DNA from 3 places in the Lysobacter claricitrinus genome. Region 3 is predicted to be linked to each of the others. Evidence: predicted binding sites of a transcription regulator. Region 3 holds the regulator's gene; each other region holds the start of a gene.

Region 1 (10,394 bases), on a different contig from region 3:
GATGGACCGCGCGCTCGACCGCGGCGTCGACGGCATCCGCGGCGCGGGTCGGTTCGCTCATGCGCGGCATTCTGTCATGCGGCCGCTGCGGAGCCGGGACGAAAAAAGGCCCGCTGGCGTTGCCACCAGCGGGCCCTTGCTCCCTCCCCCACGTCGGGTGCATGTCTATCGTTAAAGACACGTGATGGGGAATGCACGCTGCAGCGCAGCAAAATTTGTACGGTTCAGGCCGGCCGTCCTTGGCCGGCCCTGTTCACCGGGTCAGCGGGCGACCGTGATGACCGGCGAGTTCCAGGTCTCCCAATGCGCCGGGTTCGCCGGATCGCCGTTCGCCTTCAGCACCTGCAGCAGCACCGTGTAGCGACCGTTCGGCACGACGTAGGTGTTGCGGCCCTGCGTCGTTGTGCCGTCCCACGAGAACGCGTAGAAGCCGGTCGCCGACGAGTTGCGGCCGAAGTACGTGGTCGACAGCGCCATGTGCCACGAACGACCGGTATTGGCGTCGCGCACGTCCATGCGGATCGCCGACGACTGGTGGTCGAAGTGGATGAGGAAGAACGGCACGTCATTGCCGGCCATCGAATACGTCGCGCCCGACGGCTGGTTGAAGTACGAGTTGCCGGTGAGCTTGGCGAGCCACGGGAAGCCGTTCGCCGTCGGCACCAGCACCTGGCGCGTCTGGTAATCGCCGATGTAGCCCGAGAACGGCACGCGCAACGTGCTGCTGCCATCGTTCGGCGTCATCACCACGTAGCCGCCGTAGATGCCGCCGTCGATGCCGAGGCCTGTCTGCGCCGGCGTGATGGTGACGTTGACCGACGCCGTGCCATGCGGCGCGACCGTCACGGTCGGGGCGGAGAAGGCCACGTTGACGCCACCGCCGATGAAGTACGACGGGGTGAACGTGCTGCCGTACGTGCCGATCGATTGCACGCCGCTCAACGTGTAGGTGACCGGCGTGGAGCCGCCGTTGTTGAACGTGAGCGTGCGGGTCTGCGGGCCCGCCTCGCCCTCGCCCAGCGACAGCTTGCCCGGCTCGACGCGCGTCGCTTCGACGATCGCACGATCGATGTGCAGCATGCCGGCGCCGGCGCGATGCGTGGCCTCCAGCAGGCCCAGGCCCGGCGAACCGGACCACAGCGACGGCTGCGCGGTGTTCTGCAGGATCGAGCGGACGGCCTGCGACGGCGTGTGCGGCAGCGCCTGCAGCAGCAGCGCGGCGGCGCCCGCGACGTGCGGCGACGACATCGACGTACCGCTGAGCGAGGCGTAGCCGCCGAGTTCCAGCGGGAAGGTCGAGTAGATCGAACCGCCCGGTGCGCCGATGTCGGGCTTGAGCGTGAGATCCGGCGACAGGCCCCACGACGAGAACGACGAGATCAGGCCACCCGTCGGGTTCGGCTGCGACACATGGAAATTGCCCCACGTGAGCTGCGTCGGCCCTGCGGCGATGCGCCCATCGATCAGCGCGCCGTCGGCGGCGCTGATGCCCACCGTCGGGATGTTGATCGACGGCGTGCCGGCGACGGTCGGATTCAGCGCGCCCGCGGCGTTGTTGTAGAGCAGCACGCCGATCGCGCCGGCGGCCTGTGCATTGGACGCCTTGATGTAGAACGAGCACGTGCCGCGACGGATCAGCGCGACCTTGCCTGCGAGGCTGTTGGCGGGCAGCGCCGCGCAGCCATCGTCGGGCGTGGACGTCGTGCCCGTGCGCGCGAGCGGCGCACTGCCCGACGTCGGCGGCGGCGGCGCGCCGGTGGCGGCGTTGAAGCCGACCTTGGTGGCGTCCGGCGAGATTGCGAACGCGGGCTGCGCGATGCCGATGTTGTCGTACGACGCGACGCCGATGACTTTGTCGCCGACGCTGGGCGCGCCGAGCGAGTACATGCCGGTCGCGCCGTCGTTGCCGGCCGACGCGACGACCACGACGCCGCGGTCGACGAGGCGCGACGCAGCCTGCGCCGTCGGATACTGCGGCCACTGGTAGGCCGAGCCGATGCTCATGTTGAGCACCTGCATGTGGTCGGCCTGCGCGCGTTCCATCGCGGCAAGCATGATGTCCGCGGACGTCGAACCCGCGCAGCCGAACACGCGGTACGCGCCAAACGACACCTTGGGTGCGACGCCCTTGACCTGGCCGTTCGCGCCGATGATGCCGGCGACGTGCGTGCCGTGGCCCGCGCAGTCGTCCGGACGTGCATCCGGCACCGGGACCGGGTTCGTGCCCGCGTCGTACGCATCACCCACGAAGTCCCAGCCGGCGACCACGCGCGCGCTCGGGAATGCGGTGCCGCCATTGACGCCGCCACCGCCGAACGCCGGGTGGTCGATGTCGATGCCGGTGTCCATCACCGCCACGCGCACGCCGGTGCCATCGAGGCCCAGGCTGCTCTGCGCGACATCTGCGCCTGTCATCTGCAGCGCGGTGTAGAGGTCCGGATCCGACGTGGAACCCGGCGTGGTCTCGGGCATCGCGATCGTCTCGACCGGATAGATCGCCTTGACGCCTGGCATGTGCGCGATCGTGCTCAGCTGCGCGCGCGACACCGTCACCGAGAAGCCGTTGAACAGGTTGTCGAACGCGTAGTTCTCGACGTACTTGACGCCCGCGTTGCGCGCGGCGGTGCGGAACGTCTGCTTCTCGCTCGCAAGCATCGCCGCGGAGCCGCGGTCGGCCAGCGGCGCGTTGCTGAGTTCGACGAACCAGCGCTGCGGCGACTCGTCGACCGGAGCGGCGTTGGGGTCGACGGTCGGCGACGGCGCGTCGGGCTGGAGGAACGTGACCGGGAGACCGTCCGCGGCGAGCGCTGCCATGCAGGCACACGCTAGGACGGATAGAGCCAGGGTGGAAGACTTCTTCACGGCAAACCTCGTCAGTTCGGGGGGATAGGAGCCACTGGACGGTGGTTGAACGCAGCCCCCTGCCGGGACAGGACGGGGTGGGGGCCGAGATTTAGCCTATCTTCACGAAACGCGACTTGGGTCACATTCCTGTCGCCCTGCGACGAACGGTCGGACAGGTTCATGAGCGCGCGGAGGCCAACTTCCGGCGGGCGCGCCGAGCCGGCGCCAGCGGTCGTCATCGGTCGGCAACGGCGTCGATCCCCCCGGCGATTCGCGCAAAGAAAAAGCCCCGCCGAAGCGGGGCTTTTCGTCTTGCGGGACAGTCGTGATCGCAAGCGGGTTCCCGTGGCGCGCGGCGGCGCGCTGGAGTAACCCGAAAGCGAGCGTGACCGCGGCCCGGCAGCGATCAGAAATCCATGCCGCCCATGCCGCCCATGCCACCGCCGCCGCCCATGGCCGGCTCGTCCTTCTTCGGCAGCTCGCCGACCATCGCTTCGGTCGTGATCATCAGGCCGGCGATCGACGCGGCGTTCTGCAGCGCGGTGCGGGTGACCTTGGTCGGATCCAGGATGCCGGCCTCGATCATGTCGACGTACTCGCCGGTCGCGGCGTTGTAGCCGAACGAACCATTGCCCTCGACGACCTTGTTGACGATGACCGACGGCTCTTCACCGGCGTTCGTCACGATCTCGCGCAGCGGCGCTTCCATCGCGCGCAGGGCGATCTGGATGCCGTGGTTCTGGTCTTCGTTGGCGCCGGTCAGGCCCTTGATCGCAGCCTTGGCGCGCAGCAGCGCAACGCCGCCGCCCGGAACGATGCCTTCCTCGACCGCAGCGCGGGTCGCGTGCAGCGCGTCTTCAACGCGTGCCTTCTTTTCCTTCATCTCGATCTCGGTCGACGCGCCGACCTTGATCACCGCAACGCCGCCGGCCAGCTTGGCCACGCGCTCCTGCAGCTTCTCGCGGTCGTAGTCCGAAGAGGTCTCTTCGATCTGCGCCTTGATCTGCTTGATGCGGCCTTCGATGCCACCGGTTTCGCCGGCGCCGTCGATGATCGTGGTGTTCTCCTTCGAGACCTGCACCTTCTTCGCGCGGCCGAGATCCTTGATCGTCGCCTTCTCGAGCTGCAGGCCGACTTCCTCGGAGATCACGGTGCCGCCGGTGAGGATCGCCATGTCCTCGAGCATCGCCTTGCGACGATCACCGAAGCCCGGCGCCTTGACCGCGCACACCTTGACGATGCCGCGCAGCGTGTTGACGACGAGTGTCGCCAGCGCTTCGCCTTCGACTTCCTCGGCGATGATCAGCAGCGGCTTGCCGGCCTTGGCCACGCCCTCGAGGACGGGCAGCAGGTCACGCACGTTCGAGATCTTCTTGTCGTGCAGCAGGATGAACGGGTCGTCCAGTTCGGCCTGCATCGACTGCTGGTTGTTGATGAAGTACGGCGACAGGTAGCCGCGGTCGAACTGCATGCCCTCGACGACGTCGAGCTCGTTCTCCAGGCCCGAACCGTCTTCAACGGTGATCACGCCTTCCTTGCCGACCTTGTCCATCGCCTGCGCGATGAGGTCGCCGATGTTCTGGTCGGAGTTGGCCGAGATCGCACCGACCTGCGCGATTTCCTTGCTCGTCGACGACGGCTTGGAGATGTTCTTCAGCTCGGCGACGGCGGCGGTGACCGCCTTGTCGATACCGCGCTTGAGGTCCATCGGGTTCATGCCGGCGGCGACCGCCTTCATGCCCTCGCGGATCAGCGCCTGCGCGAGAACGGTCGCGGTGGTGGTGCCGTCACCGGCGTTGTCGGACGTGCGCGACGCGACTTCCTTCACCATCTGCGCGCCCATGTTCTCGAACTTGTCGGCGAGCTCGATCTCCTTCGCGACCGACACGCCGTCCTTGGTGATCGTCGGCGCGCCGAAGCTCTTCTCGAGCACGACGTTGCGGCCCTTCGGGCCGAGCGTTGCCTTGACGGCATTGGCGAGCACGTTGACGCCGCGCAGCATCTTGGCGCGCGCGTCCTCACCGAAACGGATTTCCTTGGCAGCCATTAGCAGTTACCTCAAAAAGAAAAATTCAGAAGGGAATGCGGTGATTCGAAGAAAGGCCGCGATCAGCCGAGGACCGCGAAGATGTCGTCTTCCTTCACCACCAGGTACTCGGTGCCGTCCAGCTTCACTTCCGTGCCGCTGTACTTTCCGAAGAGCACCTTGTCGCCGACCTTGACCTTGGGCGCGCGCACGTTGCCGTTGTCGAAGGCCTTGCCTTCGCCGACCGCGACAACCTCACCCTTGATCGGCTTTTCGGTGGCCGAATCGGGGATGACGATGCCACCGGCCGAGACCTTTTCTTCTTCCATGCGCTTGATGACCACGCGGTCGTAGAGCGGCTTGATGTTCATGCACGAACCTCCGGCTGAGGGTTTAAGTGGTTGAAATAACAGCGAAAGACGGGGAATTTTAGCAGTCGACCGTCGCGAGTGCCAAACCCGCGGCGTACTGCGCCCGCATCGCGGACGGGGCGGGATATGGGATGCGCGGCGCGGCTTTCAAGGGCGGCGGCGCGAAAAAGATCGAGTGGCGGCGCCGGGCAGCGGCCGCGGGCGCACGAAACGCGCAGGCAAAAAAAGAGCGCGTCCCGAAGAAACGCGCTCTCGGTTTTTGAGGACGGCCATCCAAGCTCGCGCAATCCGGCGCGTCTCCCCAAGAACCCGTGACCCCATGTCAGTCGACGGTCCGTGTCGACGTGGGGCGATTGTGGGCGGTTCACGTCACCCGCGCTACCCCGCCGCTACCGATAGAAACGTCCGATTCCGGTAGCGGATGGAAACCGGACACTTATGAAATCGTATTCATTACCCGATTTCATCGACTCTTCATCCAAGACTGTGACCTGAAGCGCACCTCATGAAGGTTTTATTGGTAGCGAGGTGAAAACCGGTAGACTCGGCCTTGCAGCGTCATTTCAACTGACGCGGAGCGTCACTTCCGATGAATTCGCAGCAGCGGATACGCCTCGCCCGACGCCACGCCGGCCTGTCGCAGTCGGCACTGGCCGAAACCGTCGGCGTCCAGCGCAGCGCCGTGAGCCACTGGGAGGCCGTGCAGGGCAAGAGCCCCAGCATGTCCAACCTGCGGCGCGTCGCCACCGTTACCGGCGTGCAGTTCGAATGGCTGGCGACGGGCCGCGGACGGATGGCGCTGTCGCATGAAGACACCATGGACGGCGTAGCCGCGGTCGACGCCACGATGGTCGACGAGCCGCTCGAGCTGCGGATGCTCAACGCGTTCCGCAGCCTGCCGCCGCGGAGCCAGGCGCCGCTCGTGGAATTGATGGAGCAGATGGCCGCCTTGCGCACCGGGCGTTCGCGAAGCGCGCGTCGCGAGGTCTGAGGGCCCGGCGCAGCCGCTCGCTACAATCGCCGGATGCACGTCGTCGTCCTTCATTGCACCTGTCCGGACGCGGCGAGCGCCGATCGCATCGCGACCGCACTGGTCGACGAACGCCTCGCCGCCTGCGTGCAGCAGCTGCGGGGCGTGGGCTCGACGTATCGGTGGGAAGGCCGTGTAGAGCGTGCCGACGAAGTCCTGCTGCTGATCAAGACCGCGCATGACCGCATCCCCGCCGCCATCGCCCGCGTACAGGCGCTGCACCCCTACGACGTGCCGGAACTGCTAGCGCTCGACGCCAGCGACGGCGCGCCCGCCTACCTCGACTGGGTCGTTGCCCAGAGCCGTCCCGATGCCTGACACCTTGCGCCGGATCGCCGGCACCTGCCTTCTCCTGCTCGCCGCATGGGCGCCGCGCGCGCATGCGATCACGCCCGACCAGCTTCCGCCGGTCGACAGCGTATTCGTGCCGAGCGCGCGCTACACGGACGGCGCGATCGAAGTGCGCTGGACGATCGCAAAGGGCTACTACCTCTACCGCCACCGCATCGGCGTGCAGGCGGACGCCGGTTTCGACGCGGGCGCGGTGCGCCTGCCCAAGGGCGATGCGCACCACGACGAATTCTTCGGCGACGTCGAAACCTATCGCGACGCACTCGTCGCTACGCTGCCCGGGACGCCATCCGCCGCGAGCACGGTGGTGACGATCAAGTACCAGGGCTGCGCCGACGCCGGCGTCTGCTACCCGCCGCAGACGCGTCGATTGACCGTCGACCTGCCTGCCGCGACGTCGCCGTCGGCGACTGCGCTCGGGCGTTCGCCGTTCGCGCTTGCGCGCGGGGCGGCAGCCGGCGTAGATGCGGCGCCGTTGCCGGCGGACGCCGCGTTCCGCTTCGAAGCGATTCCCGGCACGTCGAACACAGTGCTGGCACGTTTCTCACCGGCGCCCGGCTACTACCTCTATCGGGACCGCACGACGTTCCGCCTGGACACCGCGTCGCGCGCCGCCGGATTCGCGCTCGGCGCGCCGCGCTGGCCGCCGGCGCGCGCGCATCACGACGAGCACTTCGGCGACGTGTCGGTCTACTTCGATCCGGTCGACCTCGCGCTGCCGGTGACGCGCACCGCCTCGAACGCACGCACGATCAGGATCACCGCACGTTTCCAGGGCTGCCAGACCGACGGCATCTGCTATCCGCCGATGCAGCGCACGGTCTACGTCGAGCTGCCGGCGGAGGGAGACGGTCCTGCGCCGACGTCCGATACATCGACGTCCACGACAGTCGCGACAGCGGGCGACGCTGTCGCGACCACGTCGGCCGTATCGACGGACGTCACCAACGCTGCCACACCCGTAAAAACCGAGGCACCGACCCTGCTGCCCGCGCGTCAGGCGCCACCCGCGGCACGCACGGTCGCCGCAAGCGGCGCGATGTCGGCGTTGCTGCTCGCGCTGCTCGGCGGTCTCGTGCTCAACCTGATGCCCTGCGTGCTGCCGGTGCTGTCGCTGAAGGCGTTGTCGCTGGCCGAAAGCCATTCGCCGACCGTCGCGCGCCGCCATGCGTTCGCCTACACCGCCGGCGTCGTGTTGAGTTTCCTCGCGCTGGGCGGGCTCGCGCTCGCGCTGCGCCATGCCGGGCGCGCCTTGGGTTGGGGCTTCCAGCTGCAGGAGCCGGTGGTAGTCGCGGTGCTGGCGCTGGTGATGTTCGCGCTGGGCCTGAGCCTGTCCGGCGTGTGGCATGCGGGCGGGCGCTGGACGGGCGCCGGCCATTCGCTGACGCAGCGCAGCGGCATCGCCGGCGATTTTTTCACCGGCGTGCTCGCGGTGGTCGTCGCCACGCCGTGCACCGCGCCCTTCATGGGCGCCGCGCTGGCGTGGGCGTTCGTGGCGCCGACGATGCTCGCGCTGGCGGTGTTCGTCGCGCTCGGCCTCGGGCTGGCGCTGCCCTTCATCCTGATCGGGCTGCTGCCCGGGCTCGCCGCGCTGCTGCCGCGGCCAGGCGCGTGGATGGAAACGCTGAAACAGGCACTCGCCTTCCCGCTCTACCTGACCTGTGCGTGGTTGTTGTGGGTGCTTGGCCGCCAGCGTGGGCCGGATGCGATCGCATGGACGCTCGCCGCAGCAGTCGCCGTGGCGTTCGCGGCCTGGGCATGGAACCGCACGCATCACCGTGGCCGGGCGTGGGGCGTTGCGGCGCTCGTCGTCGCACTCGTGGGTGCAGGCATGGCGCTGGCGACCGTGCATCGCCTGCCGCGGCCCACCGCGGCGCCCGCCGCAGATGCCGCCCACGAAGCATTCAGCGACGCGCGCCTCGCCGCGCTGCGCGCCGAGGGCCGCGTGGTCTTCGTGAACATCACCGCCGACTGGTGCGTCAGCTGCAAGGCCAACGAACGCACCGTGTTCGGCCGCCCGGCCTTCGGCGAGGCGCTGCGCGCCGCGAACGCCACCTACCTGGTCGGCGACTACACCGACGTCGACCCCGCCCTGACCGCCTTCCTGCAAAGCCACGGCGCGGTCGGCGTGCCGCTCTACGTCGTCTATCCGCCGCGCGGCGAACCGAAGGTGCTGCCGACGCTGCTGACGCCGGACATGGTGGCGGACGCCCTGGCCAGCGCGGCGCGATGAGGACGCGAACGGTCGTCATCGTCGCCTTACTCGCCGGTGCGCTCGGCATCGCGGCGAACCTGGCGACAAATCGCGACTGGCGCACGAGCACCCGCCTTGGCCGGACCGTGGAGCGGGCGACGTCGACGTCCGGCGCGCTCGGCCAGTCCGCCCCGCGCATCGAACTCCCCGGCCCCGACGGCCGCCGTCATGCGCTGGCCGACCTCGCCCGCGGCCGGCCGCTGCTCGTCAACCTGTGGGCCAGCTGGTGCGGTCCCTGCCTCGAAGAGATGCCGGCGCTCGACCGGTTCGCCCGGCAACAGGGTTCGAACGGCGTGCAAGTGGTCGGGATCGCGCTGGACGACGCCGACGCCGTGGGCGCGTTCCTGAAGGCGCATCCGGTCGCCTATCCCATCCTGATCGACACTCCGGGCGCGGGCGACGCCGGCGCGCGTCTCGGCAACGCCCGCGGCGTCCTGCCCTACAGCGTGTTGATCGGCGCGGACGGCCGGATCGTTCGCCGGTGGGCCGGCCCGCTGAAGCCGGCGGACCTGACCAACTGGGCCGCGGCCGCGCCTCGAACGCGCGATTGAATTTCGTCCAACGTCGGCGATACGGTAGCGAACGTCTGGACAGCCTTCGTCGCGAGGCGCAGACTGCCCGGCCACGACGTCGCAACGGGTACGCCATGGCGAAGCTCCTGGTCCTGCATGGCCCCAACCTCAACCTGCTCGGCGAGCGCGAGCCCACGATCTACGGGCGCACCTCGCTCGCCGCGATCGACCGCGCACTCAAGCTCGATGCCGAATCGCACGGGCACACGCTCGACTCCATGCAGTCGAACGCCGAGCACGAGCTCATCGACCGCCTGCATACCGCGCGCGCCGACGGCACCGACTTCCTGATCATCAATCCCGCCGGGCTCACCCACACCAGCGTGTCGCTGCGTGACGCGGTCGCCGCGGTGGACCTGCCCTTCATCGAAGTGCACCTGTCGAACCCGCACGCCCGCGAGCCGTTCCGCAAGCAGAGCTATTTCAGCGACCTCGCGATGGGCGTGATCTGCGGCTTCGGCGCGGACAGCTACCGGTTCGCGATGGACGCCGCGATCACCTGGCTCGACAAGCGCGCGGCAGCGCACGCCAACCGTTCCTGACATTTTCGGAATCGTCGGCGACTTCGCCGCGATCGACCCTGCATCCCACCACGAGGCCCGACATGGACCTGCGGAAAATCAAGAAACTGATCGACCTGCTCGAGGCGAGCAATCTCTCCGAGATCGAGATCAAGGAAGGCGAGGAAACCGTGCGCCTGGCGCGCACGCCGACCCGCGAGATCGCCTACGCGCCGGCGCCGACCTACGCGATGCCCCCGCCGCCGCAGGCCGAGCGCCCTATGCCGATGCAGAGCCCGACCGAGGCCGCGTCCGGTGGCAGCGCCAAGGCTGGCGCCGACCTGCCCGAAGGCCACGTCATGCGCGCTCCGATGGTGGGCACGTTCTATGCGTCGCCCAGCCCGGACAAGCCGGCGTTCGTCAGCGTCGGCCAGTCGGTCAAGGCC
Region 2 (10,394 bases), on a different contig from region 3:
TGAACGTGCAGGCGCAGCGGCAGGATCCGCAGTTCACCCAGACGCCGACGCGTGCCGCGCCGTCGCCGGCGCACTGAGCAGGGCGCGAGCACGGAAATGCAAACGGCCCGGTTTCCCGGGCCGTTTTGCGTCGCAGATGTACGCAACAGTTACGCCGCGAACAACGCCCGCATCTTCTTGAGCGCGTTCGCCTCGATCTGGCGGATGCGTTCGGCGGACACGCCGTATTCGTCGGCGAGTTCCTGCAGCGTCACCTTGTCCTCGTCCAGCCACCGGCGACGGATGATGTCGCGCGAACGTGCGTCGAGTTCCGACAGGCCGTCGCGCAGCACGTCGAGCTGGCTCGTTTCCTCGTCCTGGCGCTCGTAGAGCTGCGACGGATCCTCGCCCTGCGCACGCAGGTACGCCACCGGCGAGGGCGGACCGTCCTCGTCGCCATCGTCCGGCGCGTCGAAGCCGATGTCGCGGCCGGACAGGCGCGACTCCATCTCAAGCACTTCGCGCTCGGAGACATTGAGGTCGGCGGCGACGGCGCGGACTTCCTCGGCATTCATCCAGCCCAGGCGCGTCTTGCTCTTGCGCAGGTTGAAGAACAGCTTGCGCTGCGCCTTGGTCGTGGCGACCTTGACGATGCGCCAGTTCTTCAGGATGAACTCGTGCATCTCCGCACGGATCCAGTGCACCGCGAAGCTGACGAGGCGCACGCCCTGGTCCGGGTCGAAGCGCTTCACCGCCTTCATCAGGCCGATGTTGCCTTCCTGGATGAGGTCACCGATGCCGAGGCCGTAGCCGTTGTAGCCACGCGCGACATGCACGACGAAGCGCAGGTGCGAATGCACCAGTTCGCGGGCGGCGTCGAGATCCTCGCTGTCGCGGAACTGGCGCGCGAGGCGCTGTTCGTCGTCCACGGTGAGGACCGGGATGCGGTTGACCGCGCCGATGTAGGCCTCGAGCGAGCCGAGCGGGCTCAGCCCGACCGCCGAAACGGCCGGCAGGCTGTTGGGAACGAGAGCGGTGGAGGCTGTCTGGGTCATAGGCTCGTAGGTTAGCAGTCGGGCTGTTGGACTGCTAAAGGGTCCAGGAGTTCCGGACCGTTGCATGTGTGGGACGACGAAGGCGGAATGCTGCCGATCGGCCCGTTCAAGTCGCGTAAAACCGGCGGTATGGGACTGAGTCCCAGGCATGCGGGCGCTACGGCCGCTTTTCCAGCCCTGACCGATGGCAGGGTGCGGCGGTGCCGCGCCCGGCGGCGGCTACACTCCCGCCGGCATGACCAAACGAACCAGGCCGACCTCCTTCGACATCGCCTTCCGGGCGGGTGTATCGCAAGCGACCGTGTCCCGCGTGCTCCGCGGCAGCCCACTGGTGAACGAGGAGACCCGAAAGCGGGTCGAGTCCGTCGCCCGCGAGCTCAACTACAAGGTCGACCGCCGCGCCTCGAGCCTGCGCACCCAGAAGTCCGGCACCCTCGCCCTGCTGCTGTTCGAGGACCCGACGCCGGACGAGTCGCACATCAACCCGTTCTTCCTGTCGATGCTGGGCTCGATCACCCGCGCCTGCGCCCGCCACGGGCAGGACCTGCTGGTCTCGTTCCAGCAGCTCTCGGACGACTGGCATTCGGACTACGAGGACTCGATGAAGGCCGACGGGCTGATCCTGCTCGGCTACGGCGACTACGAGCTCTACCGCGACAAGCTCTCCGCGCTGGTCGAGCGCGGCACGCACTTCGTGCGCTGGGGCGCGGTCGACGCCGACCAGCCCGGCGTGTCGATCGGCTGCGACAACGTCCACGGCGGACGCCTAGCGGGGGAGCACCTGCTTGCATGCGGACGTCGGACGGTCGCGTTCGTCGGCCACGCCTCGTCGCACTACCCCGAATTCCTCGACCGCTACCGCGGCTGCGCGTCCGCGCTCGAGGCCGCCGGGCTGAAGATGGATCCCGCATTGCAGGTCGATGCCGAGACCAGCGAGGAAGCCGGCTACATCGCGACGCGGCAGCTGCTCGCGCGCGGGCGCCCGTTCGACGCGATCTTCGGCGCCAGCGACCTCATCGCGATCGGCGCGATGCGCGCGTTGCACGAGGCGGGCATCCGCATTCCGCACGACGTCTCGGTCGTCGGCTTCGACGACATCCCGATGGCGCGCTTCACCACGCCGCCGCTGACGACGGTGATGCAGGACACGACCAAGGCCGGCCAGCTGCTGGTCGCGACGCTGATGCAGCTCGTGCGCGACGAACACGCCGAGAGCGCGATGCTCCCGGCGTCGCTGGTGGTGCGCAAATCCTCGTTCACGCTCGGCTGAACGCGTAACGCCTTATTGGCGCGACTTGCGACGCTCCGCGTCTTGCAGTGCCGTGCGCAGGTCGTCATTCGACACGGCGCCATCGAGCACGTACACCTCGACGCCGTGTGCCGGCACGGTCGCCGACAACGCGCCGCCGTTCGCGACCTGCACGTTCGTTCCCGCGATCCGCGCGCGCCACGTGCCCGCCTGCATCCAACGGTCGACGTGGAAGTCCGCCGGCTTGTCGCCCTTGTTGAGCAGCACCAGCGCCGTCTGGGCGACGTCGCCGCTCTGCACCACCCGGTAGAACGCCGCGCGATCGTCCTTGAACTCGATGTTCAGCTGCAGGCCGCGTTGCAACGCCGGCGTTTGCGCGCGCACGTGCGCGATGCGACTGAGCGCCGCGTGGATCGGATTGCGCCTGGCTTCGTCGATGCGTTGCTGGCCGAAGTAGTTGCGATTGCCGGTGTGCTCGACAGCGCCGCGTTCGAAACCGATCTCCGAACCGTAATAGATCACCGGAATACCGCGCGCTGTGAACAGGAAGTTGTTCGCGTTGATGAAGCCGGCGTCGGTGGCGTCGAGCCGCGCCATGTCGTGGTTGTCGTAGAACGTCATCAGCTCGTACGGATTGGCGTACGGGCCATCGGTGAGATACAGGCGTTCGGCGATCCGCTCGTAACCCTTCTGCTGGCGGCCGAACACCTCGACCAGCCGATCCTTCAACGGGAAGTCGAGCACGCTGACGTCGGCATTGCGCGGCAACGTATGCGCGGCGATCGTCGCGGCGTCGGTGTCGAAGGCTTCGCCGAACATGAAGAAGCCCGGATGCTTCGCCCGGATGCGCGTGGTGAACGCATGCCAGAACGAATTCGGCATCCAGCCGATGGTGTCGATGCGGAACGCGTCCGCGCCCTGGTCGATCCACTGCGAGTACGCGCCGACGAAATAGTCGAGCACCGCCGGCTCGTTCTCGTTGAGGTCCGACAGCTGCGCGATGCCGCCGCCGGTGTTGTACCAGCGGTGCAGCGGGTTGTTCTTCGGATCGAGCTTCGACGGCGGCAGGTTCTGGTGATCGGCCAGCAGCTCGCCATGCGGGCCGTAGATCTTTCCGTACTTCGGCTGGTCCTTCGGCATCGTGAACGCCGGCGAGCCGTGGTTGCAGACGATGTCGAGCACGGTCTTCAGGCCATGCTGCTTCAAACCGGTTGTGAGCCCGCGGAAATCTAGGTTTGCGCTCGGCAGGTGCTCGTCGAGTACATAGAAGTTGTCGCCCCAGTAGCCGTGGTAACCGGTCTTGCCGCGATCGGTCCAGAAGCCGCCCCACTTCACCGGATCGCCGCCGGTGAAGGCTTCGTCGGGCTGGTCGACGATGGGCGTGATCCACACCGCGCCGAAACCCATGTCGCGGATGTAGTCGGCGTTGTCGAGCACGCCTTTGAAATCGCCACCCATGTAGCCGACGTTGTCGCTGTGGCCTTTGGGTGCGCCGGGTGTCGGGCGATCGAAGGTGTGCAGCGTCTTGCCGCCCTGGTCGCGATGGTCGTTCGACGGATCGCCGTTGACGAAGCGGTCGGTCATCACGAAGTAGATCGCGTCGCTCGCGAACGGCTCGGTGGTGCCGACGAACTGCCGCGCGTCGACCCGCGCGTCGCGGCCCTGCGCCGCGATCGGCAACGCCAACGCGACGGCGGCGCTGAGCGCCAGCACGCGCGTCACGGCGTCACCGCCAGCCGAGCCGCACGCGCCTGCGGTTCGCGCACGCGCAACACGCACAGCCCGGCGACCACCATCGAGATGCCGCCGATCACCAGCGCATAGATCGGATGCCCGCCGAACATCGCCTTCAACAGGAAGCCGAGCAGGCTGGCCGCGACCAGCTGCGGGATCACGATGAAGAAATTGAAGATGCCCATGTACACGCCCATCTTCTTCGCCGGCACGCTGTCCGACAGCAGCGCATACGGCAGCGACAGGATCGACGCCCACGCGAAGCCGACGCCGACCATCGACAGCAGCAGCCAGTGCGGGTCGCGAATGAACATGATCGACACCAGTCCGATGCCGCCCAGCACCGCGTTGATCAGATGGCTGGTGCGCAGGCCCCAACGCGCCACCATCTTCGGAATGACGACGGCGGCGATCGCGGCGAAGCCGTTGTAGGCGGCGAACAGCACGCCGACCCAGTTCGCGCCCTCGTTGTACGCGGCGGACGTGGTGTCGGTGCTGTGGAAGTGCAGGTCGGCGACGGCGGGCGTGGTGTAGATCCACATCGCGAACAGCGCGAACCACGAGAAGAACTGCACGACGGCCAGTTGCGCCATCGACGTCGGCATGTCCCTCATGTCGTCGAGCACGTCGGTGAAGAAATTCTGGCCGCGCATGAAGCTGCGCAGGAGGAAGGCGGCACCGAACACGATGAAGAGGCCGGCGAAGATGATCAGCGACTTGTCCAAGCCGTTCACGAGAATCGCAGCGAGGCCGCATGCGCCAAGCACCATGGCGAGCGTCGCCACCAGCCGCGTGGTCGACGTGTTGCCGCCCCGGCGTCGCAGGGGAACAGCCTCGTCCCACTGCTGCAGCGTTTCGGGCGGATATTCCGGCGTTCGCAGGATGGTCCACCCGATCGCGGCGACCAGCACCACGCCGCCCGCATAGAACGACCAGCGCACGGTATCCGGCACCAGCCCCGCATCGGCGGTGTTGGCGACACCGAAGTGCGCGAGCACGTACGGCAGCACGCTCGCCACCACCGAGCCGACGCCGATGAAGAAGCTCTGCATCGAGTAGCCGGTCGCACGCTGGTTCACCGGCAACTGGTCGCCGACGAATGCACGGAACGGCTCCATCGAGATATTGATCGACGCATCGAGCATCCACAGCAGCCCGGCGGCGATCCACAGCGTCGGCGAGTTCGGCATCGCGAGCAGCGCGACGGTCGCCAGCAATGCGCCGACCAGGAAATACGGGCGACGTCGGCCCAGCTTCGTCCAGGTGCGATCGGAGAAGTGGCCGACGATGGGTTGCACGATGAGGCCGGTGAGCGGTGCCGCGATCCACAGCATCGGCAGTGCGTCCATGTCCGCGCCGAGCGTCTGGAAGATGCGGCTGACGTTGGCGTTCTGCAGTGCGAAACCGAACTGGATGCCAAGGAAGCCGAAGCACATGTTCCAGATCTGCCAGAACGAGAGTCGTGGCTTGGACTGCGTAGTGGGATTCATGAACCGCCCTGAGGTGAGGAAGGCACGCCGCGCGCCGTGTCGTGCGGCGAGTGTGACGCGTCGTTCGCGAGAAACCGGTGTGCGCTGCAACATCGACATCGCGACGCGAAGCACACGAACGTGATGTGCGCGGCATGGTAGACAGCGCTCCGCCTGCACAATTTCCGCTGCAAACGTATTCAGCGCGGAGCCGCGCCGACGTGCCGTCATCCTCCACCGCCCGCGTGGAATCCTCCCGCGGCACGCGCGGAACGACGCGCAGCGACCGGGACGGTCGTTCACGCAACGGGTTGTTGAGGTCTCGATGGCGAAGAAGACCTGGTGGCGAGGCGCGGTGATCTACCAGATCTACCCGCGCAGCTTCCTCGATACCAATGGCGACGGCATCGGCGACCTGCCCGGCATCGTCGAGAAGCTCGACTACGTCGCCAGCCTCGGCGTCGACGCGATCTGGATCTCGCCCTTCTTCAAGTCGCCGATGGCCGATTTCGGCTACGACATCGCGGATTACCGCGAAGTCGATCCGATGTTCGGCACGCTCGAGGACTTCGACCGCCTGCTCGCGAAATCACATTCGCTCGGGCTGAAGGTGATGATCGACCAGGTGCTCAGCCACACCTCCGCCGAACATGAATGGTTCAAGCAGAGCCGGCAGAGCCGCGACAACGCGAAGGCCGACTGGTACGTGTGGGCCGACGCCAAACCCGATGGCACGCCGCCCAACAACTGGATGTCGCTGTTCGGTGGCGTGGCGTGGCAGTGGGAGTCGCGTCGCGGCCAGTACTACCTGCACAACTTCCTGACCGAACAACCCGACCTCAACTTCCACAATCCGGCCGTGCAGCGTGCGCAGCTGGACAACGTGAAGTTCTGGCTCGATCGCGGCGTCGACGGCTTCCGCCTCGACGCGATCAACTTCTGCTTCCACGACGCGCGCCTGCGCGACAACCCGGCGAAGCCCGAACACCTGCGCACCGGCCGCGGTTTCTCGCCCGACAACCCGTACGCGTTCCAGTACCACCACTACAACAACACGCAGCCCGAGAACGTCGCCCTCCTCGAGGACGTGCGCGCATTGATGGATCGCTATCCCGACGTCGCCGCGCTGGGCGAAATCTCGTCGGAAGATTCGCTGGCGACGATGGCGGAGTACGTACGCCCCGGCCGGCTGCACATGGGCTACAGCTTCGAGCTGCTCACCAACGATTTCACCGCCGCCTACATCCGCGGCACCGTCGAGCGTCTCGAAGCGAGCATGGTCGACGGTTGGCCATGCTGGGCGATCTCCAACCACGACGTCGAACGCGCGGTCACGCGGTGGGGCGACGGGCAGGCGAACGACGTGCTCGCGCGCCAGCTGGTCGCACTGGTGTGCTCGCTGCGCGGCTCCGTGTGCCTGTACCAGGGCGAAGAGCTCGGCCTGCCCGAAGCCGACGTGCCGTACGAGCTGCTGCAGGATCCCTACGGCATCACGTTCTGGCCGACCTTCAAGGGGCGCGACGGCTGCCGCACGCCGATGCCGTGGAACGGCGGCGCGTCCGCCGGATTCACCGACGGCACGCCGTGGCTTCCGGTTGCACCGACTCACGGTCCACGCAGCGTCGCCCGGCAGGAGGCAGATCCGGCGTCGGTGTTGAACGCCGTGCGCGCGTTCCTGCGCTGGCGCCGTTCGCAGGACACGCTCGTCGAAGGATCGATCCGCTTCCTCGACACGCCCGAGCCGGTGCTCGCGTTCGTGCGCGAACACGACGGCGAGCGCCTGCTGCTCGCGTTCAACGTGTCGGGCGCAGCGGTCGAATGCACGCTGGGCGTTGGCGCGACGACGTCGATGGACGCGCCGGGCATCGCGACCGGTCGCATCGATGGCGATCGCCTGCAGCTGCCGGCGCATGGCGCGCTGTTCGCGCGGCTTGGTTGAACCGTTGCGCGCGTCGGATGATCGCGACGTGCCTACGGTCCTCGATGCGTCGGGCTCGCACTTGATCGAGCGCGCGAGCGCTCGCCGACCGGATCCGCTACACCGCATGGCCAGGTTGTCGCTCGGCGTAGGGCTACTGGCCGCGAGCAGCATCGCCTTCGCGCGCGCACCGTCCGCGGCCGACTGCAACGCGAGCGCGACGTGGTCGACGCTGACGGCCGCCGCCGACGCCCGCACCGATGCACGCGCGTACTGGCTGGACGCGGCGACATTGCGTTGGCCAGGAAAGCCCGGCGACGCACGCTATCGCCTGGTTGCATCGAACAGGGCGGCGCTGCGCGTCGACGCGAACCGACATCTCCGCGATGCCGATGTGTCGCTCGCGCTGACCGGCACCAGTACGCCGCTCGCCGCCGCGACCGCGGCAACCTTCGCCTTCGTACCGTCGGGCGCGCAGTTCGTGCTCGACGACGCCGCCGCACGCGGCGTACGTCGCAGCATCGCCGCGCAATGGTGGCTGGTGCAGGAGGACGCGAGCGGCGCGGTGGTCGACGCGACGTCCGTCCAGTCGCCCGGACTGCTCGATGCGGCATTCAACGCCGACGGCGCGGCGCTCGGTCCACGGGTTACGCGCGACTCGACAACCTTCGACGTGTGGGCACCAACGGCGCGCGGGGTCGCATTGTGCGTGTATCCAGCGCACGGCAATAGCGCGACGACGGCTGTGCCGATGCACCGCGACGACACGACCGGCACGTGGAGCGTGCACGCTCCCGGCGATCTGCGCGGTCGCGCCTACACCTTCCTGGTCGATGTCGTCGTCCCCGGCGTCGGCATCGTGCGCAATCGCGTCACCGATCCGTACTCGGTCACGCTGACTGCAGATTCCCGGCGCAGCGTCGTCGAAGATCCAGCCGACGCCGCCGACCCGCGACTCGCACCCGCCGGCTGGGCAACACACGCGCGCCCCGCACCCGCCGCAAGCAACGTCGACATGACGGTGTACGAGCTGCATGTGCGCGACTTCTCGGTTGCGGACGCGACCGTGCCGGCTGACCACCGCGGCCGCTATCTCGCGTTCACCGACGTCGCATCCAACGGCATGAAACATCTCGCCGCGTTGCGCGAGGCCGGCCTGACCGACGTGCACCTGCTGCCGGTGTTCGACATCGCGACGATTCCCGAGCGGCGCTGCGTCACGCCCGACATCGTGCGCGGCGCGCCCGACAGCCCCGCGCCGCAGGCCGCGATCGCGGCCGTCGCCAAAACCGACTGCTACAACTGGGGTTACGACCCGCAGCATTTCGGCGCGCCCGAAGGCAGCTATGCGACCGATGCCGCCGACGGCGCGGTGCGCATCCGCGAGTTCCGCGCGATGGTGCAGTCGCTGCACGCGCTGGGCCTGCGCGTCGGCATGGACGTGGTCTACAACCACACCACGACCTCAGGACAGGCCGATACCTCCGTGCTCGATCGCATCGTGCCCGGCTATTACTACCGGCTCGATGCGAACGGCGCGGTCGCGCACTCGACCTGCTGCGAGAACACCGCCACCGAGCACCGCATGATGTCGCGCCTGATGGCCGACACGCTGGTGCGCTGGGCGCGCGACTACGGCATCGACTCGTTCCGCTTCGACCTGATGGGGCACCAGCCACGCGCCGCCATGGAGCGCGCGCAACGTGCGCTGCGTGAAGCAACGGGGCACGACGTGCCGCTGATCGGCGAAGGCTGGAACTTCGGCGAAGTCGCGAGCGGCGCGCGCTTCGTGCAGGCGGCGCAGGGTCGATTGGATGACACCGGCATCGCGACGTTCAGCGACCGCGCGCGCGACGCGCTGCGCGGCGGTGGCTGCTGCGACAGCGGTGCGGACCTGCTGCAACACCGTGGCTGGCTCAATGGTCTGGTCGAGGCGCCGGCTTCGCGGGCCGATGCACTGCGCGCTGCCGGCCTCGTGCGTGTCGGCCTCGCCGGCACGCTGCGCGACTACACGACGACGTTCGCCGACGGTCGCACCGCGCCTTTGTCCGCCATCGACTACAGCGGCCAACCGGCCGGCTATACGAGCGAGCCGACGGAAGTCGTCAACTACGTCGAGAACCACGACAACCTGACCCTGTTCGACATCGATGCATTGCGTCTTCCGGCCGGCACGAACGCGGCGGAACGTGCGCGCGTGCAGGCGCTCGGCATCGCCGTGGTCGCGCTCAGCCAGGGCGTCGCCTACTACCACGCCGGCATCGACGTCCTGCGCAGCAAGTCGCTGGACCGCAACAGCTTCGAGTCGGGCGACGCGTTCAACCGACTCGACTGGACCTATACCGACAACGGCTTCGGCGTGGGCCTGCCACGTGAAGTCGACAACGGTCGCGACTGGCCGCTGCTCGCGCCGGTGTTGCGTGACGCGTCGATCAAACCAGCGCCCGCCGACATCGCATGGACACGCGACGTGTTCCGCGACTGGCTGCGCGTGCGCGCGTCGACACCGCTGCTGCGCCTGCGCACGGCCGCCGAGGTGCAGCGTCGATTGACGTTCGGGAACACCGGGCCGTCGCAGAATCCCGCGGTGATCGTGGGCCACCTCGACGGCACGGGCATGCCCGGCGCGCGCCAGCTGCTCTACCTCGTCAACACCTCGCCGCGCACGCAGACGCTCGACCTGCCCACGGAAGCGGACAAGGCCTATGTCCTGCATCCCGTGCTGCAGGCCGGCCGCGATGCCCGCGTGCGCGACTCCCGTTACGACCCGCGTGGCCGCGTCACCGTGCCCGGCCGCACCGCCGCTGTTTTCGTCATCGAGTAAGACCATGACTTCCACGCCCGCACGCTTGATCGCGCCGATGCTGTTCCTGCTTATGGCGACGCCCGCTGTCGCCAAGACGGTGGCCAGTGTCGATTCACCGGATCACAGGCTGCACGTCGAACTCGACGTCGACGACGGCCGCATCGGCTATCGCGTGTTCCGTAAC
Region 3 (10,394 bases):
TCGTCGAGTTCGTTCTCGCGCAGCCAGTCGCGCGCGGCGATCGCGTCGGCGAGGTCGAACGCGGCGAGGAGTTCGGCGCGATCGGCGCCATGGCGGACGACGCCGCTGTCGGCGCGCAGGCCTGACAGCAGCCCCAGCGCATCGACCAGCAGCGACTTGCCGGCGCCGGTTTCGCCGGAGATCACCGTGAGGCCGGGGCCGAACTCGAGCTCGGCTCCGGTGACGACGGCGAACTGCTTCAGCGAGAGTTGGGTCAGCATGGCGCGAATTGTGCCCGGGCCGGCGTCGCACGCGAAGCGACGCAACCGCTTGCACGCCGACGGCCCGCAGCTTATAGGTCCGACATGAGCCGCCGCCCCCTCGACCCCAGCCAGGATCCCCGCGCACGCCAGCTGCTGCGCACGCTGATCGGGCGCTACATCCGCAGTGGCGAGCCGGTCGGGTCGCAGACGCTCGCGCGGCACGCCGGGCTCGACGTCAGCGCCGCGACCATCCGCAACATCCTTTCCGACCTGGAGGACGCGGGCCTGCTCAGCGCGCCACATACCTCGGCCGGGCGTATTCCCACCGCGCAGGGCTACCGGCTCTTCGTCGACTCGCTGCTGCAGCTGAGCCCGCTGCCCGATGGCGAAATGGCACGCCTGCGGGGCGAATTGCCCGCCGGCACGGGCACGCAGGCGCTGCTCGGCAGCGCGACCGAGCTGCTCTCGGCGATGACGCATTTCGTCGGCGTGGTGAGCGTGCCGGGTCGTGAGCAGTTCGCGTTCCGGCGCATCGAGTTCGTCGGTATCGACGAACAACGCGTGCTGGCGATCCTCGTGTTCTCCGACGGCGACGTGCAGAACCGAATCATCCAGTCGCGGCGTCCCTTCGAGCCAGGCGAGCTGGAACGCGTTGCGAACTACCTCAACCAGCACTTCGCCGGACGGCCGCTCGCCGACATCCGCGCGGTGCTGCTGCATGAGATGCGCACCGCGCAGGACGAACTGCACAGGCTGATGGGGCGGTCGATCGAGCTGGCCGAGCAGGTGCTGGCGCCCAGCGACGAGGACATGCTCGTCGCCGGGCAGACGCGGCTGATGGGCGTGCAGGAACTCGCGGATGTCGATCGCCTGCGCGAGCTGTTCGAGGCGTTCTCGCGCAAGCGGGAGATCCTGCAGCTGCTCGAACGCACGGCGCAGGCGCCAGGCGTGCGCATCTTCATCGGCGAGGAGACCGGGCTGGCGCCGCTGGACGGCGTGTCGCTGGTCACCGCGCCGTATGTGTCCGGTGGACGCGTGCTCGGCGTGCTGGGCGTGATCGGGCCCACCCGCATGGCCTACGACCGGGTGATCCCGGTGGTACAGGCGGCTGCCGACGTCCTCGGCGATGCATTGAGGACCGCCGATCGCGGTGGCTGAGCCTTGAATCGACGGTGGCCGGCCCCATAGCTCGCCCCGGCGCGCGAACCGCGCGAAGGAGACAGGCCTGCGATGACCACCGAACAGACCGTGCCACCCGGCGCCGACCCGGCGCAGACGCCTGCGGGCGATGGCGCAATGAAGGATTGCTGCGCCGCGCTGCAGGCCCAGCTCGACGCGGCGAGCGCCGAACTGACCCAGATTCGCGAGGATTCGCTGCGCGAACGCGCCGACCTCGAGAACCAGCGTCGCCGCGTGGCGCGTGACGTCGATACCGCGCGCAAGTTCGCGAACGAGCGCCTTCTCGGCGACCTGCTGCCGGTCATCGACAGTCTGGAGGCGGGTCTGGCGCAGGCGGGCGCGGATGCCGGCGCGTTGCGCGAGGGCATGGAGCTGACGCTCAAGCAGCTGCTGAAGGTGGCGTCGGATAACGGTCTGGTCGCGGTGGACCCGAAGGGCCAGCCGTTCAACCCCGACCACCACCAGGCCATGAGCATGGTTCCGGCGGGCGACACCCCGGACAACCACGTCGTGCAGGTCTACCAGAAGGGCTGGCTGCTGAACGAGCGGCTGTTGCGGCCCGCGCTGGTGGTGATCGCGCACTCCTGATCGCCCCGGGCGCCTTGAACCGGCGCCGGCGGTCCATAGATACGGCTTATCGGCGCGCAGCGCCCCCGACTTACGAATTGGCAGGAGCAACCCATGGGCAAGATCATCGGTATCGACCTCGGCACCACGAACTCGTGCGTCGCCGTGATGGAAGGCGGCAAGGCGAAGGTCATCGAGAACGCGGAGGGTGATCGCACCACGCCGTCGATCATCGCGTACACCAAGGACGGCGAGATCCTCGCCGGCGCCTCGGCCAAGCGCCAGGCGGTGACGAACCCGAAGAACACCTTCTACGCGGTGAAGCGCCTGATCGGCCGCAAGTTCACCGACGCCGAAGTGCAGAAGGACATCGGCCTCGTCCCGTACAAGATCACGCAGCACGAGAACGGCGACGCGTGGGTCGAGACCGCCGACGGTCGCAAGATGGCGCCGCAGCAGATCTCGGCGGAAGTGCTGGCCAAGATGAAGAAGACCGCCGAGGCCTACCTCGGTGAGACCGTCACCGAAGCGGTGATCACGGTGCCGGCGTACTTCAACGACTCGCAGCGCCAGGCGACCAAGGACGCCGGCCGCATCGCGGGCCTCGACGTCAAGCGCATCATCAACGAGCCGACCGCCGCCGCGCTCGCGTACGGCCTCGACAAGTCGGGGGCCGATCGCAAGATCGCCGTGTACGACCTCGGCGGCGGCACGTTCGACGTGTCGATCATCGAGATCGCGGAAGTCGACGGCGAGAAGCAGTTCGAAGTGCTCGCCACCAACGGCGACACGTTCCTCGGCGGCGAAGACTTCGACAAGCGCGTCATCGACTATCTCGTCGACGAGTTCAACAAGGACCAGGGCATCGACCTGCGCAAGGATCCGCTCGCGCTGCAGCGCCTGAAGGACGCCGCCGAGCGCGCGAAGATCGAGCTGTCGACCGCGCAGCAGACTGAAGTGAACTTGCCGTACGTCACCGCCGATGCTTCGGGCCCGAAGCACCTCAACATCAAGTTGACGCGTGCCAAGCTCGAAGCGCTGGTCGACGACCTGGTCAAGAAGACGATCGAGCCGTGCCGCGTGGCACTGAACGACGCCGGCCTGCGCGCGTCCGACATCACCGAAGTCATCCTCGTCGGCGGTCAGACCCGCATGCCGAAGGTGCAGTCGGCGGTGGCCGAATTCTTCGGCAAGGAGCCGCGCAAGGACGTCAACCCGGACGAAGCGGTCGCTATCGGCGCGGCGGTGCAGGGCGGCGTGCTCAAGGGCGACGTCAAGGACGTGCTGCTGCTCGACGTGACCCCGCTGAGCCTCGGCATCGAGACGCTCGGCGGCGTGTTCACCAAGATCATCGAGAAGAACACGACCATTCCGACCAAGGCGTCGCAGACGTTCTCGACCGCCGAGGACAACCAGTCCGCCGTCACCGTGCACGTACTGCAGGGTGAGCGCGAGCAGGCGCGTTACAACAAGTCGCTGGCGCGCTTCGACCTCACCGGCATCGACGCCGCGCCGCGCGGCATGCCGCAGGTCGAGGTCACGTTCGACATCGACGCCAACGGCATCGTGCATGTCACCGCCAAGGACAAGAAGACGGGCAAGGAGCAGAAGGTCGAGATCAAGGCGGGCTCGGGCCTGTCCGAGGACGAGATCAAGCGGATGGTCGAGGACGCGGAAGCCAACCGCGACGAAGACCGCAAGTTCCAGGAGCTCGTGCAGGCGCGCAACCACGCCGATGGCCTGATCCACATGACCCGCGGCGCGATCAAGGAGCACGGCGAGAAGGTGCCGGGCGACGCGATCGGTCGCGCGGAAACGGCGATCGCCGACCTCGAGACCGCGATGAAGGGCGACGACAAGGACCAGATCGAGGCGAAGAGCCGCGTGCTCGAGGAAGCCGCGCAGTCGCTGCTGGCCGTCGCGCAGGCGGGTCAGGGCGGTGGCGACGATGCATCGGGTGGTGCGAATCCGGGCGGTGCGTCGCGCAACGACGATGTCGTCGATGCCGAATTCACCGAGGTGAAGGGCGACGACGCCAAGTAAGATGGTGTTGCGAGGCGCCGGTCATCGACCGGCGCCTTTGCTTCGACGGGGATGGCGATGAACAAGGGGCGGCTCGAAGCGTTCAGCGATGGCGTGCTCGCCATCATCATCACCATCATGGTGCTGGAGCTGCGCGCGCCGGTCGGAAGCGATCTCGCATCGTTGCGACCGTTGCTCCCTGTGTTCGTCAGCTACGTTCTCAGCTTCATCTACATCGGCATCTACTGGAACAACCACCACCACTTCCTGCGCGCCGCGACGCGGATCGACGGACGGGTGATGTGGGCGAACCTGCACCTGCTGTTCTGGTTGTCGATGTTCCCGTTCGCCACCGCGTGGATGGGCGAACACCACGACGCGGCGACCCCGGTCGCGGTCTACGGCGTCATGCTGTTGATGGCGGCGGTGGCATGGCTTCCGTTCCAGGCGTCGCTGATGCGCGCCAGTGGAAGCGACTCGACGCTGTCCCGGGCGGTGAACCCGTGGGGCTGGAAATCCGTTCTACCCGTTGTGTTCTATCTCTCCGGCGTCACGCTGGCCTTCGTCAACACCTGGGCGGCACAGGCGATGTACGCCGCCGTCGCCGTGATGTGGTTCGTCCCCGACCGCCGCATCGAACACCGCATCCAAGACATGGCGCACCATGAGCAAGCGTGATTACTACGAAGTCCTCGGCGTCGCCCGCGATGCCAGCGAAGAGGACCTGAAGAAGGCCTATCGGCGCGCCGCCATGAAGCACCATCCGGATCGCAATCCGGGTGACAAGGCGTCCGAGGAAGCGTTCAAGGAATGCAAGGAGGCGTACGAGACGCTCGCCGACGCCAACAAGCGCCGCGCGTACGACGCCCATGGCCACGCCGCGTTCGAACACGGCATGGGCGGTGGCGGCGGTGGGCCGGGTTTCGCCGACATGGGCGACATCTTCGGCGACATCTTCGGCAACATCTTCGGTGGCGGCGCGCAGCGCGGGCCGCGTCGCGGCGCCGACATCGGCTACGTGATGGAGCTGGGTCTCGAAGAGGCCGTGCGGGGCATCGAAAAGACCATCGAGATCCCCACCCTCGAAGAGTGCGACGCCTGCGACGGCAGCGGTTCGGAGGACGGTCAGCTCGAAACCTGCGGCACCTGCCAGGGCCGCGGCCAGGTCCGTTTCCAGCGTGGCATCTTCTCGATGCAGCAGGCCTGCCCGCATTGCAGCGGCCGCGGCAAGATCATTGCGAACCCCTGCGACGAATGCGGCGGACAGGGACGCGTCGAGCGCACCAAGACGCTGCAGGTCAAGATTCCCGCCGGCGTCGACAGCGGCGATCGCATCCGCCTCGCGGGCGAGGGCGAAGCCGGTCCGGCGGGATCGCCGCCAGGCGACCTCTACGTCGACGTGCGCGTGCGCGAGCACGAGATCTTCCAGCGCGACGGCGACGACCTGCACTGCGAAGTGCCGATCCGCATCTCGCAGGCCGCGCTCGGCGACACCATTCGCGTTCCGACGCTCGGTGGCGAAGTCGAGCTGCGCATCCCGGCGGAGACGCAGACCGGCAAGATGTTCCGCCTGCGCGGCAAGGGCGTGCGCTCGGTGCGCAGCCGCAGCGAAGGCGACCTGTATTGCCGCGTGGTCGTGGAGACGCCGGTCAACCTCACCGTCGAACAGCGCGAGCTTCTGGAGAAGTTCGAGGCCACGTTCGTGGGTGAGACGGCGGCGCGTCGTCATTCGCCGCGCTCGTCGACGTTCCTCGACGGCGTGAAGGGGTTCTGGGAACGGATGACGGGCTAAGCAAAGGCGTTCCGTACGCGAAAGCGTCCAGCCGTTGCGAACGCCATCGCGGATAGCGATGGCTGGGCGACCGAAGAATCTCCAGCGCCTCGCCACACTCGTCCAACCGTCCTGTGTCGCAAACAAGCGCAACAAGAAAAAAGCGGGCCCCGGCGCGTTTTTTTTTTTATGCCTGATGCACGTTCAATCCGGATGCGACGCATTGTCGTCGCGACCTGCACCGAACCGCTTGTCCAAAGCTCCGAGCACCCGCTTCAACCCACGCGAGAACCTCCCGCGCTTGGTCTTGCGCAGCTTCTCGTCCTCGCTGGTCAGCCACGCCACCTGCACGACGCGGCGCTCGCCCTCGAACGGCAGATGGCCGTGGAACGAGTTTTCCTCGCGCTTGAAGGCGGCCAGCGTGCCGTACACAGGGCGGATTTCCGGTACCACCAGCGCATCGATGTCGTCGATCTTGCCGAGGAACCGCAGGCAGCCGTCGCTCGTCGCCGGCCAGTCGGCGTTGAGATAGAGCAGGGCGGTGACGATTTTCGACTTGCTGTCCGTATGGATCGTGCCGTGGCGACGATTGAGCGAGCGGCACAGCGTCGCCAGCGTCGGTTTGTCGCCGAGCCCTTCGATGCCGAGCTGCCTGCCGACCGCGTCGCCGAACGCCTTCGACGTCATCTGTTCGACCACCGCGCGCATCGACGGGCCGCAATCTTCGGGCGCGTACGGAAAGAATCCGGCGCTGCGATAGCGCGGGAAATCCGACTCCAGCTCGCCAGCGGCATCGCCGGGCAGTACGTCGTCGAGCACGAACAGCGGAAACGGCGTCGACGGGCGATCGGGAATCGGCGCCTGCAGGCGTTGCATGTCGAGCAGTGCGTCCATGTCGGCTCCGGCAGAGGTCGCCGCGATTTTACGCGCGCTTGTCGCATCGCTCGACGGCCGCTAGCCTCGCGCGATGACCGAACCGACCCGACTGCTGATCCACGGCGCTTCCGGACGCATGGGCCAAGCCCTGATGCGGCTCGCGGCCGAACGCGACGATGTGCGCGTCGTCGCGGCCGCAGCGCGACGACTGCCGGCCGAGCTGCCACCTGGCGTGCTCGGCATGGATGCCGCGTCGCTCGATCGCGCCCCGCCATTCGACGCCGCCATCGACTTCAGCCTGCCGGAAGCGTTCGACGCCGCGCTCGATCTGTGCGTGCGCCGCGGCGCGGCCTTCGTCTCGGGCACGACGGGGCTATCGGACGCGCAGCGCGCGGCGATTTCATCGGCGGCGTCGACGATTCCCGTCGTCTGGGCCGCGAATTTCAGCCTCGGCGTCGCGGTTCTCGGCGACCTGGTCGAGCGCGCCGCGCGGGTGCTGGCCGACTGGGACTGCGACATCGTCGAATCCCACCACGTCCACAAGAAGGACGCGCCATCCGGCACGGCCCTGGCCCTCGGCGCTCGCGCCGAAGCCGGCGGCGCGCAGCCGCGTTACGCATCGTTGCGGGCTGGCGACATCGTCGGCGAGCACATGGTCCAGTTCGCCACGGCGGGCGAGCGCATCGAACTCGTCCACCGCGCAACGAACCGCGACATCTTTGCGCGGGGTGCGTTGCACGTCGCGAGGCGGCTGCACGGACGGACGCCGGGCCTGTATCGGGTCACCGATCTGCTCGACTGACGACGATTCCACTGCAGAACCCGCGACTGCCGCTGGAACCGCCGGCGCCTTGCGTCTAGAATTCCCGCTCGCCTGAAGCCCTTCGTCGGACCGGTCCCGCACCGCGTCCGCGATTTTCTGCAGCCGCGATCCGGCGCATGCAGGGGCTCGGCATCCTCTGGCAGCACAGGCGATCCCCGTGAATCAACCTGCGATCCTCGCGCTCGAAGACGGAACGATCTTCGAGGGCGTTTCGGTCGGCGCGCCCGGCCTGTCCGTCGGCGAAGTCGTGTTCAACACCGCCATGACCGGCTATCAGGAAGTGGTGACCGATCCGTCGTACGCGCGGCAGATCGTGACGCTCACCTATCCGCACATCGGCAACACCGGCACCACCGACAAGGACGACGAGGCGAAAACGGTGTGGCCGGCCGGCCTGATCGTCCGGCACGTGCCCAAGCGCCCCAGCAACTGGCGCTCGCAGCTGTCGCTGCCGGAGTGGCTTGCGTCGAAGGGCGTCGTCGCGATCTCCGACATCGATACCCGCAAGCTCACGCGCATCCTGCGTGACCGCGGCGCGCAGAACGGCGCACTGATGGCGGGCGAGATCGATGCGGACCGAGCGCTGGAAGGTGCGCGCAAGTTCCCGGGCCTCAAGGGCATGGACCTCGCCAAGGAGGTCTGCACGCGCAGCGCCTACGAATGGCGCGAGACCGAACTCGATCTCGACAAAGATTCGTTCGCGCAGACGGCCGGTCGTTTCCACGTCGTCGCCTACGACTTCGGTGTGAAACTCAACATCCTGCGCATGCTGGCCTCGCGCGGATGCCGCATCACGGTGGTGCCGGCGCAGACGCCCGCGTCCGACGTGTTCGCGATGAAGCCTGACGGCGTGTTCCTGTCGAACGGCCCGGGCGATCCGGAACCGTGCACGTACGCGATCGAGGCGACGCGCGAATTCCTCGCCCGCAAGCTGCCGCTCTACGGCATCTGCCTCGGTCACCAGATCCTCGGCCTTGCGGTCGGTGCAAAGACGCTGAAGATGAAATTCGGCCACCACGGCGCGAACCATCCGGTGCAGGACCTCGACAACGGTCGCGTGCTGATCACCAGCCAGAACCACGGCTTCGCGGTCGACGAAGCGACGCTGCCGGGCAACGTTCGCGTCACGCATCGTTCGCTGTTCGATGGCAGCAATCAGGGCATCGCGGTCACGGACGCACCGGCTTTCAGCTTCCAGGGGCACCCGGAAGCTAGTCCGGGTCCGCACGATGTCGCGCCGCTGTTCGATCGCTTCATCGGCGCGATGGAGGCCGCGCGTTGAGCGCAGCGGGCGCTACCGACGGCCGCTCGCGGCGTCGTCGCTGGCGTCGTTGGGCTGTCGCTGCTCTCGCGCTCGGTGCGTATCCCGCTTTCGTGCTGGGCGCGACGTACGTGCACTTCTTCCAGGCCCACCTGCCAGGCGGACGTAACGGGCCCGCCGACGCGTATCGCCACTCGCTGGCGAGCGCGATCGTCGCGTACACGCTGTCGCCGCGCTGCGTCGACTGGGTGACGCACGTGATGGAGCACGACGGCGTCGGCAACGACGGCCGCGCGATGGACGCGCACAACAACCTGCTCGGCGCGCGAATCGGCTCCGCCGCGCGCAGCTGGAGCGACATGCAGGCCGCGATCCGCGACGCCGTGCGCAATGGCGCCGTCGACGCGAACGATCCGGATCGAATCACCTGGCTGCCGCCGTCGCGGTGGCAGAACCGACTGTACTGAGGACACGATGCCCAAGCGCACCGACATCAAGACCGTGCTGATCATCGGCGCGGGCCCCATCGTCATCGGACAGGCGTGCGAGTTCGACTACTCCGGCGCGCAGGCGTGCAAGGCGCTGCGCGACGAGGGGTATCGCGTCGTGCTGGTCAACAGCAATCCCGCCACGATCATGACCGACCCGGACATGGCGGACGCGGTCTACATCGAGCCGATCAACTGGCAGACGGTCGAGAAGATCATCGCCAAGGAAAAGCCCGACGCGCTGCTGCCGACGATGGGCGGCCAGACCGCGCTCAACTGCGCGCTCGACCTCGCCGACAACGGCGTTCTCGAGAAGTACAACGTCGAACTGATCGGTGCGTCGCGCGACGCGATCCGCATGGCGGAAGACCGCGAGCTGTTCCGCGTGGCGATGCAGGACATCGGGCTGGAATGCCCGAAGGCGGCGGTGGCGCGCAGCTTCGAGGAAGCGCTCGACATCCAGACGCGCGTCGGCTTCCCGACCATCATCCGACCGAGCTTCACGCTCGGCGGCACCGGCGGCGGCATCGCGTACAACAAGGAAGAGTTCGAGGAGATTGCCAAGCGCGGCCTCGAGCTCTCGCCCGTGCACGAAATCCTCGTCGAGGAGTCGGTGCTCGGCTGGAAGGAATTCGAGATGGAAGTGGTCCGCGACAAGGCGGACAACTGCATCATCGTGTGCAGCATCGAAAACTTCGACGCGATGGGCGTGCACACCGGCGACAGCATCACCGTCGCGCCGGCGCAGACACTCACGGACAAGGAATACCAGCGCCTGCGTGACGCATCCATCGCCGTGCTGCGCAAGATCGGCGTCGACACCGGCGGCTCGAACGTGCAGTTCGGCGTGAATGCGCAGGACGGCCGCGTCGTCGTGATCGAGATGAATCCGCGCGTGTCGCGCTCGTCGGCGCTGGCGTCGAAGGCGACCGGCTTTCCGATCGCGAAGGTCGCGGCGAAGCTGGCGGTCGGCTATACGCTCGACGAGCTGCGCAACGAGATCACGGGCGGGCAGACACCGGCGTCGTTCGAGCCGTCGATCGACTATGTCGTCACCAAGATTCCGCGCTTCGCGTTCGAGAAGTTCCCGCAGGCCGACGCGCGACTGACCACGCAGATGAAGTCGGTGGGCGAGGTGATGGCGATGGGCCGCACCTTCCAGGAA

Evidence for each region. The regulator HrcA, encoded in region 3, represses chaperone genes, less so after heat shock. The targets are predictions, from matches to a motif close to TTNGCACTCNNNNNNNNNGAGTGCNAA.
Region 1: groES (co-chaperone GroES) is a predicted target of HrcA. The motif match lies at 5,300-5,326, and genes of this name have one in related genera.
Region 2: rpoH (RNA polymerase sigma factor RpoH) is a predicted target of HrcA. The motif match lies at 1,046-1,072, and genes of this name have one in related genera.

What each region holds. Positions count from the first base shown of each region.
Region 1 covers NZ_BAAFZV010000003.1:381,457-391,850, reverse strand. Annotated here, with positions in the region: gene glnE (bifunctional [glutamate--ammonia ligase]-adenylyl-L-tyrosine phosphorylase/[glutamate--ammonia-ligase] adenylyltransferase) at 1-70, opposite strand, end outside; gene ACKTTN_RS13715 (S8 family serine peptidase) at 262-2,814, opposite strand; gene groL (chaperonin GroEL) at 3,251-4,891, opposite strand; gene groES (co-chaperone GroES) at 4,954-5,241, opposite strand; gene ACKTTN_RS13700 (helix-turn-helix domain-containing protein) at 5,831-6,232, shown strand; gene cutA (divalent-cation tolerance protein CutA) at 6,266-6,589, shown strand; gene ACKTTN_RS13690 (protein-disulfide reductase DsbD domain-containing protein) at 6,582-8,855, shown strand; gene ACKTTN_RS13685 (TlpA family protein disulfide reductase) at 8,852-9,427, shown strand; gene aroQ (type II 3-dehydroquinate dehydratase) at 9,523-9,990, shown strand; gene accB (acetyl-CoA carboxylase biotin carboxyl carrier protein) at 10,053-10,394, shown strand, end outside.
Region 2 covers NZ_BAAFZV010000001.1:540,111-550,504, forward strand. Annotated here, with positions in the region: gene ACKTTN_RS02370 (XVIPCD domain-containing protein) at 1-77, shown strand, start outside; gene rpoH (RNA polymerase sigma factor RpoH) at 150-1,034, opposite strand; gene ACKTTN_RS02380 (LacI family DNA-binding transcriptional regulator) at 1,270-2,304, shown strand; gene ACKTTN_RS02385 (alpha-amylase family glycosyl hydrolase) at 2,317-4,005, opposite strand; gene ACKTTN_RS02390 (MFS transporter) at 4,002-5,507, opposite strand; gene ACKTTN_RS02395 (alpha-glucosidase family protein) at 5,812-7,425, shown strand; gene ACKTTN_RS02400 (alpha-1,6-glucosidase domain-containing protein) at 7,532-10,228, shown strand; gene ACKTTN_RS02405 (glycoside hydrolase family 97 protein) at 10,233-10,394, shown strand, end outside.
Region 3 covers NZ_BAAFZV010000002.1:805,442-815,835, forward strand. Annotated here, with positions in the region: gene recN (DNA repair protein RecN) at 1-260, opposite strand, end outside; gene hrcA (heat-inducible transcriptional repressor HrcA) at 345-1,400, shown strand; gene grpE (nucleotide exchange factor GrpE) at 1,473-2,009, shown strand; gene dnaK (molecular chaperone DnaK) at 2,103-4,031, shown strand; gene ACKTTN_RS08615 (TMEM175 family protein) at 4,089-4,688, shown strand; gene dnaJ (molecular chaperone DnaJ) at 4,675-5,802, shown strand; gene ACKTTN_RS08625 (2OG-Fe(II) oxygenase family protein) at 5,986-6,675, opposite strand; gene dapB (4-hydroxy-tetrahydrodipicolinate reductase) at 6,749-7,459, shown strand; gene carA (glutamine-hydrolyzing carbamoyl-phosphate synthase small subunit) at 7,638-8,762, shown strand; gene ACKTTN_RS08640 (hypothetical protein) at 8,759-9,208, shown strand; gene carB (carbamoyl-phosphate synthase large subunit) at 9,216-10,394, shown strand, end outside.